Regions from separate parts of the Ideonella alba genome, predicted to be linked through region 1. Evidence: riboswitches for the same ligand, from Rfam matches in the RefSeq annotation. Region 1 holds a riboswitch; the other holds the start of a gene.
The links. Region 1 has a riboswitch for glycine ahead of gcvT (glycine cleavage system aminomethyltransferase GcvT). Riboswitches for the same ligand answer to the same signal wherever they lie in the genome.

Region 1 (3,401 bases):
GGCCGCATCCACCTTGCGCAGGCAGACATGGGTGCCGCCCAGCATCGCGATGGTCCACGGGAAGCACCAGCCATTGCAGTGGAACATCGGCAGCGTCCACAGGTAGACCGGGAAGTGCGGCATGGTCCAGGTGGCGGCGTTGCACACTGCGTTGAGGTAGGCGCCCCGGTGGTGGGTGACCACGCCCTTGGGGTCGCCTGTGGTGCCGCTGGTGTAGCTCACCGCGATCGCATCCCACTCGTCGGCCGGGCCGTCCAGCCGGGCCAGCGGCGCATGGGCGGCCAGCAGGGCCTCGTACTCGTGGCTGCCCACGCGTTCGGCACGGCCGGTGTGCTCGCTGTCGGCCACGTCGATCACCACCGGGTCGCGGCCATGCTTCTCACGCAGCAGGCGCAGGGCTTCGTACATCACCGGGCCGAACTCGGTGTCGGTGATCACCACCTGGGCCTCGCAGTGGTTCATCTGCCAGGCCAGCAAGGAGGCGTCCAGCCGCGTGTTCAGGGTGTTGAGCACCGCGTTCAGCGCGGGCACCGCATAGTGGGCCTCGACCATCTCGGGGGTGTTGGGCAGCATCACCGTGACGGTGCTGCCGCGCCCCACGCCCAGTGCACGCAAGGCGGCGGCCAGCCGGGCGCTGCGCCCGCGCACCTGGGCCCAGGTGTAGCGGCGCGCGCCGTGGATCACCGCCGGCAGGTCGGCAAACACCTCGGCGCTGCGCTCCACGAAGCTGACCGGCGACAGCGGCACGTGGTTGGCGGGGTTGCGGTCAAGGTGCAGGTCGTAGATCGACGTCATGTGGAAGCTCCCGGGCGGTGTGTGCGGACTGTAGCGCTGCCGGCGGTGGCGATCAGGCCAGGAAGCCGTTGCGGCGCAAGGCCTGCTCCATCTCGGCGCTGAACTCGGCAAAGACGTCCGGGTCGTACTTGATCGGACTGGTGTAGTAATGGGCCAGCGACTCGATGCCCAGTTCGCGCCAGCGCTCGGCCATGTGCGGCACCGCCAGGTAGCGCGCCTTGCCACGCTCCTCGCGCTCGCGGAAATCGCGTTCGATGCTGGCGGCGTCGAGGCGCTGGTAGCGCTCGTCATGGATCCAGGCGCTCGCTGGCAGTCGGTCACGCTGGGCCGGCGCCTCGTCGGGCCAGCCCACCACCAGCGTGGTCACCGGCAGCACGTGGTCGGGGCAGCCCAGCAGCTCGGCAATGGCCGCCATCGAGAACAGCGTGGTGCCCATGTAGCAGATGCCCAGGCCATGGCTTTCCAGTGCCAGTGCGGCGGTCTGGGCGATGATCATCGCGTCGAAGCTGGCCACGTGCCAGCTCACCAGGTCGGAGAAACCCAGCCGGGCGCCACGCTCGGCCAGCCAGGCCCGGGTGCGGTGGGTGTCGGCGCAGAAGGTCAGCAGCAGAGGCGCCTGCAGGATCATGTCCTGCTCGCCGTGCAGCGCATGCAACTGGCGGCGCGAGGCCTGGTCGCGGGTCTTGACCACCGACACCATGTTCAGGTTGCCGCTGGACGAACTGCCCTGCAGCGCGTCCACCAGGCACGCGTCCACCAGAGCATCGTCCACCGGGTCACTGCGAAAACACCGGATCGAGCGGTGGGCCTGCAGCAGGCGGTGGAAAGCATCGGCCTCGGTCATGACGGCGGGTGGGCAATTGGGGTTCGCACATGATGCCTCAGCGGCCGCGCACTGCTACAGTGCCCGCTTGTCAGGAGAGAGCCCCACCCGGGGCCGCCGAAGGCGCAGGGCCCACCCGAACGCTCAGGCAAAAGGACTGGCAAGGCGCGTGGCCCAGGTCACGCGCTCCTCACTGGAGAGAGGCGGACCCTGGAGTCCGTCCACCGAAGGGGCAAGCCCGGCCGTCTGACGCGGCGGGGTCAATCTCTCAGGTAAAGCGGACAGCGGGGGCATTTCGAACGGCCAGACCTTCCCGAACTGCCCCTTGGACACCGCCCTGATGAGCACGCCTGACACCCCTTTGCTGACCACCCCCCTCAACGACCTGCACCTGGAACTGGGCGCTCGCATGGTGCCCTTCGCGGGCTACAGCATGCCGGTGCAGTACCCCGCCGGGCTGATGGCCGAGCACCGCCACTGCCGCACGGCGGCGGCGCTGTTCGATGTCTCGCACATGGGCCAGCTGCGCCTGGTCGGCGCCGACGCCGCCGCTGCGCTGGAAACCCTGGTGCCGGTGGACATCGTCGACCTGCCGGTGGGCAAGCAGCGCTATGCGCTGTTCACCAACGAGCAGGGCGGCCTGCTCGACGACCTGATGGTCACCCGCCCTGCGCTGGACGCGCGCGCGGCCTTCGGTGATTTGTTCGTGGTGGTCAACGCCGGCTGCAAGGCCCAGGACATCGCCCACCTGCAGGCCGGCATCGGCCAGCGCTGCCAGGTCATCCCGATGCCCGAGCGCGCGCTGCTGGCGCTGCAAGGCCCGCAGGCAGTGGCCGCGCTGGCCCGGCTGAACCCGGATGTCGCCAGCCTCACCTTCATGACGGGTGGCCGCTTCGCGCTGGACGGCCTTGACTGCTTTGTCACCCGCTCGGGCTACACCGGTGAGGACGGCTTCGAGATCTCGGTGCACCAGGACCAGGCCGTGGCCCTGGCCCGCGCACTGCTGGCACAGCCCGAGGTGCAGCCCGCTGGCCTGGGCGCGCGCGACACGCTGCGCCTGGAAGCCGGCCTGTGCCTGTACGGTCATGACATCGACACCGCCACCACGCCGGTCGAGGCCGCGCTGACCTGGGCCATCCAGAAGGTCCGCCGCGCCGGTGGCGCGCGCGCCGGCGGCTACCCCGGCGCCGCGGTGATCGACGCCCAGCTGGCCGCCGGCGCCGCCCGCAAGCGCGTCGGTCTGCTCGGCCAGGAACGCGCCCCGGTGCGCGAAGGCACCGCCCTCTTCGCCGCCGACGGCACGGCCCTGGGCACTGTCACCAGTGGCACGCTGGGCCCCACCGTCGGCCAGCCGGTGGCCATGGCCTATGTGCCGCCGGCCTACGTGGCCGTCGGCACCCAGGTGTTCGCCGAGGTGCGCGGCAAGCGCCTGCCGATGACCGTGACCGCCATGCCCTTCACCCCGAACCGCTACTACCGCGGCTGACCTCCCCATCCCCCCACAGGAGCCAACCCATGACGACCAAGTTCACCGCCGACCACGAGTGGATCAACATCGAGGACCATGAGGCCGCCGTCGTCGGCATCACGCTGCATGCGCAGGACGCGCTCGGCGACGTGGTCTTCGTCGACCTGCCCGAGGTGGGCAAGACCTACGCCAAGGGCGACGTGGCCGGCGTGGTCGAGTCGGTCAAGGCCGCTGCCGACATCTACATGCCGGTCACCGGCGAGATCGTCGAGGTCAACGAAGAGCTGCGCAACGACCCCTCGCTGGCCAACTCCG
Region 2 (3,401 bases), on a different contig from region 1:
GACGCACATCCCCTACAAGGGCATCGCGCCGATCTTCCAGGACCTGGGCGGCGAGATGGTGGACATCTCCATCATCGTCAGCGGTGCGCAGGTGGGTGGCCTGGTGGACAGTGGCCGCCTGAAGATCATCGGCACGCTGGCCCCGGCCGGCAAGGTGGAAGCCCCGTTCCTGAAGCAGTACCCCAGCGTCAACGACAGCAAGTCGGTCAAGGACTTCGCGTTCAACATCTGGACCGGCTACTTCGTCAAGAAGGACACGCCCGAGCCGGTGGTGCAGGCCCTGCACAAGGCGCTCTCCACCGTGCTGGCCGACCCCGCCGTGCACACCCAGCTGGAGCAGCAGGCGGTGATGCCCGCCAAGCCGCTGAGCCTGGCCGATGCCTCAAGCGAATACGCCGCCCAGACCGCGCGCTTTCGCGCCATCGCCAAGGCCATCAAGCTGGAAGCGCAATGAGTGCCGCCACGCTGGACGACTTCGTCGCGCTGCGGCGCGATCTGCACCAGCATCCGGAACTGGCCTTCGAGGAGCACCGCAGCGCCGGCCTGGTGGCCGAATGCCTGCGCGAATGGGGCTACGAGGTGGTCACCGGCCTGGGCGGCACCGGCCTGGTGGGCACGCTGCGCCGCGGCAGCGGCCCGCGCCGCCTGGGCCTGCGCGCCGACATGGATGCGCTGCCGATCAGCGAGCAGTCCGGCCGCCCCTGGGCCAGCTGCAAGCCGGGCCTGATGCACGCCTGCGGCCACGACGGCCACACCGCGATGCTGCTGGCGGCCGCGCGTCGCCTGGCCGATGAAGGCGGCTTCGACGGCACGCTGCACCTGATCTTCCAGCCGGCCGAGGAAGGCGGCGGCGGCGCGTTGCGCATGATGGCCGACGGCCTGTTCGAGCGCTTCCCCTGTGACGCCGTCTTCGCCATGCACAACATGCCCGGCACGCCGCAGGGCCACCTGGTGTTCCGCGACGGCCCGGCCATGGCCTCCAGCGACTACGCCACGATCACCCTGCACGGCGTGGGCGGCCACGGCGCCATGCCCCAGCACACCGCCGACCCGGTGGTGGCCGCAGCCAGCCTGGTGATGGCGCTGCAGACCGTGGTCTCGCGCAATGTGGACCCACTGCAGGCGGCGGTGGTCACGGTGGGCGCGCTGCAGGCCGGCCAGGCCAACAACGTGATTCCGGCCAGCGCCCGGCTGGAGCTGAGCGTGCGTGCGCTGGACCCGGGCGTGCGCGCCACGCTGCAGCAGCGCATCCGCGCGCTGGCCGCGGCCCAGGCCGAGGGCTACGGCCTGCGCGCCGAGGTCGACTGGCGGCCCGGCTACACCGTGCTGGTCAACCATGCCGAGCCCACCGCCTTCGCCCGCGCCGTGGGCGCCGAGCTGCGCGGCGAAGCCGGCATCACCCGCCAGGGCCCGCCGCTGACCGGCAGCGAGGACTTCGCCTTCATGCTCGAGCGCGTGCCCGGCAGCTACCTGCTGATCGGCAACGGCGGCCCGGAGTCCAGCGTGCCGGCCCATGCCTGCATGGTCCACCACCCCGGCTACGACTTCAACGACGACAACATCGCCGTCGGCGCCGCCTACTGGACGCTGCTGGCGCGGAGGTTCCTGATTCCCGCGTAAACTTGATCCCTGGCAGGAGAGTGCTGCGGCCCTGCGCCGCAGCCACCGAAGGCGCAAACTCCCATGCACGCTCAGGTCCCGTACTGCCACCTCACACACGCCGTCTGGAGAGCCGTCAGCGCCTGTTCACACCAGGGCTGACGCACCGAAGGAGCAAGGCCCGGCCCGCAAGGCTGGCGCCGAATCTCTCAGGTACCAAGGACAGGGGGAGCGGCACATCGGCAGCCTCACCGCTGCGGATGCCATTGCTGCCCATCCTTGAATGGAGACTCTCCCATGCACGTCATCGTGTTGGGTGCCGGCCTGCTCGGCACCACGTCCGCCTACTACCTGCGCCAGCTCGGCCACGAGGTCACGGTCGTCGACCGCCAGGCCACGCCGGCCGCTGAAACCAGCTTCGCCAACGGCGGCCAGATCTCGGTCAGCCACGCCGAGCCCTGGGCCAACCCCGGTGCCCCCGCCAAGCTGCTGAAGTGGCTGGGCCAGGAAGACGCCCCGCTGCTGTTCCGCCTGCGCGCCGACATGCGCCAGTGGCTGTGGGGCCTGCAGTTCCTGCGCGAGTGCACGCCGGGCCGCACCCGCCACAACATCGAGCAGATCGTCCGCCTGGGCACCTACAGCCGCAGCGAGCTGCAGGCGCTGCGCGCCGAGCGCGGCATCGAGTACGACCAGCGCACCCAGGGCATCCTGCACTTCTACACCAGCCAGAAGGAATTCGACGCCGCCGAAGCGCCCGCGCAGCAGATGCGCGATCTGGGCTGCGACCGCCGCGTCATCAGCGCCGATGAAGCGGTGAAGCTGGAGCCCGCGCTGGCCCACATCCGCCCGCAGCTCGCCGGCGCCACCTACACCGCCGAGGACGAGTCCGGCGACGCCAACCGCTTCGCCCGCGAACTGGTCAGGCGCTGCGAGGAAGACGGCGTGCGCTTCCTGATGAGCCACACCGTCACCGCGCTGCGCACCGCCGGCGGCGAGATCGACCACGTGGAAGCCACCGACGCCGAAGGCCGCTTCCAGCGCCTGCGCGCCGACGCCTACGTGCTGGCGATGGGCTCGCTGAGCCCGGTCTATGCGCAGACACTGGGCATCTCGCTGCCGATCTACCCGGCCAAGGGCTACTCGGTGACGATGCCGGTCAAGGACGCCAGCAAGGCGCACCAGGTCTCGCTGACCGACGACGAATTCAAGCTGGTCTTCTCGAGACTCACCTCGCCGGCGCTGCCTGACGGCACACCGGGGGGCGACCGCCTGCGCATCGCCGGCACCGCCGAGCTCAACGGCTACGACCGCGACCTCAACCGCGTGCGCTGCGAAGCCATCGTGCGCCGCACCGAGGAACTGTTCCCCGGCGCCGGCGACACCGAGCAGGCCCAGTTCTGGACCGGCCTGCGCCCGGCCACGCCGTCCAACGTGCCGCTGATCGGCCGCAGCCGGGTGGGCAAGCTGTTCCTCAACACCGGCCACGGCACGCTGGGCTGGACGCATGCCTGCGGCTCGGGCAAGAGCATTGCGCGCATCGTCAGCGGCATGAAGCCGGAACTGGATTTCGCCTTCCAGTGATGGCGCGGCCGATCGGTCGGTGGCGGACCGACGGCCACCACCGCCGGCGCTGATCCGGCTACACAGCCGCACCGCGGCCCCGGCCCGACTGCCGCAAGGTGCGCAGCACCTCGTCACGCAGCAGACCGGCCAGGGCCTGCGCCGCGGTGGACAGACGCCGGCCCTGCAGCGTCACCAGGCCGATCGGGCGCTGCACCTCCGGCTCGATCAGGCGGCGCTGC

Region 2: it holds a riboswitch for glycine, as region 1 does, so the genes downstream of both, KAK03_RS17475 (D-amino acid dehydrogenase) here and gcvT (glycine cleavage system aminomethyltransferase GcvT) in region 1, are expected to answer to the same signal.

What each region holds. Positions count from the first base shown of each region.
Region 1 covers NZ_JAGQDD010000008.1:59,221-62,621, forward strand. Annotated here, with positions in the region: gene KAK03_RS12525 (acyl-CoA synthetase) at 1-795, opposite strand, end outside; gene KAK03_RS12530 (nitroreductase family protein) at 848-1,639, opposite strand; glycine riboswitch at 1,701-1,788, shown strand; glycine riboswitch at 1,802-1,913, shown strand; gene gcvT (glycine cleavage system aminomethyltransferase GcvT) at 1,959-3,104, shown strand; gene gcvH (glycine cleavage system protein GcvH) at 3,134-3,401, shown strand, end outside.
Region 2 covers NZ_JAGQDD010000015.1:23,482-26,882, forward strand. Annotated here, with positions in the region: gene KAK03_RS17465 (tripartite tricarboxylate transporter substrate binding protein) at 1-454, shown strand, start outside; gene KAK03_RS17470 (M20 aminoacylase family protein) at 451-1,620, shown strand; glycine riboswitch at 1,715-1,835, shown strand; gene KAK03_RS17475 (D-amino acid dehydrogenase) at 1,897-3,180, shown strand; gene KAK03_RS17480 (LysR family transcriptional regulator) at 3,239-3,401, opposite strand, start outside.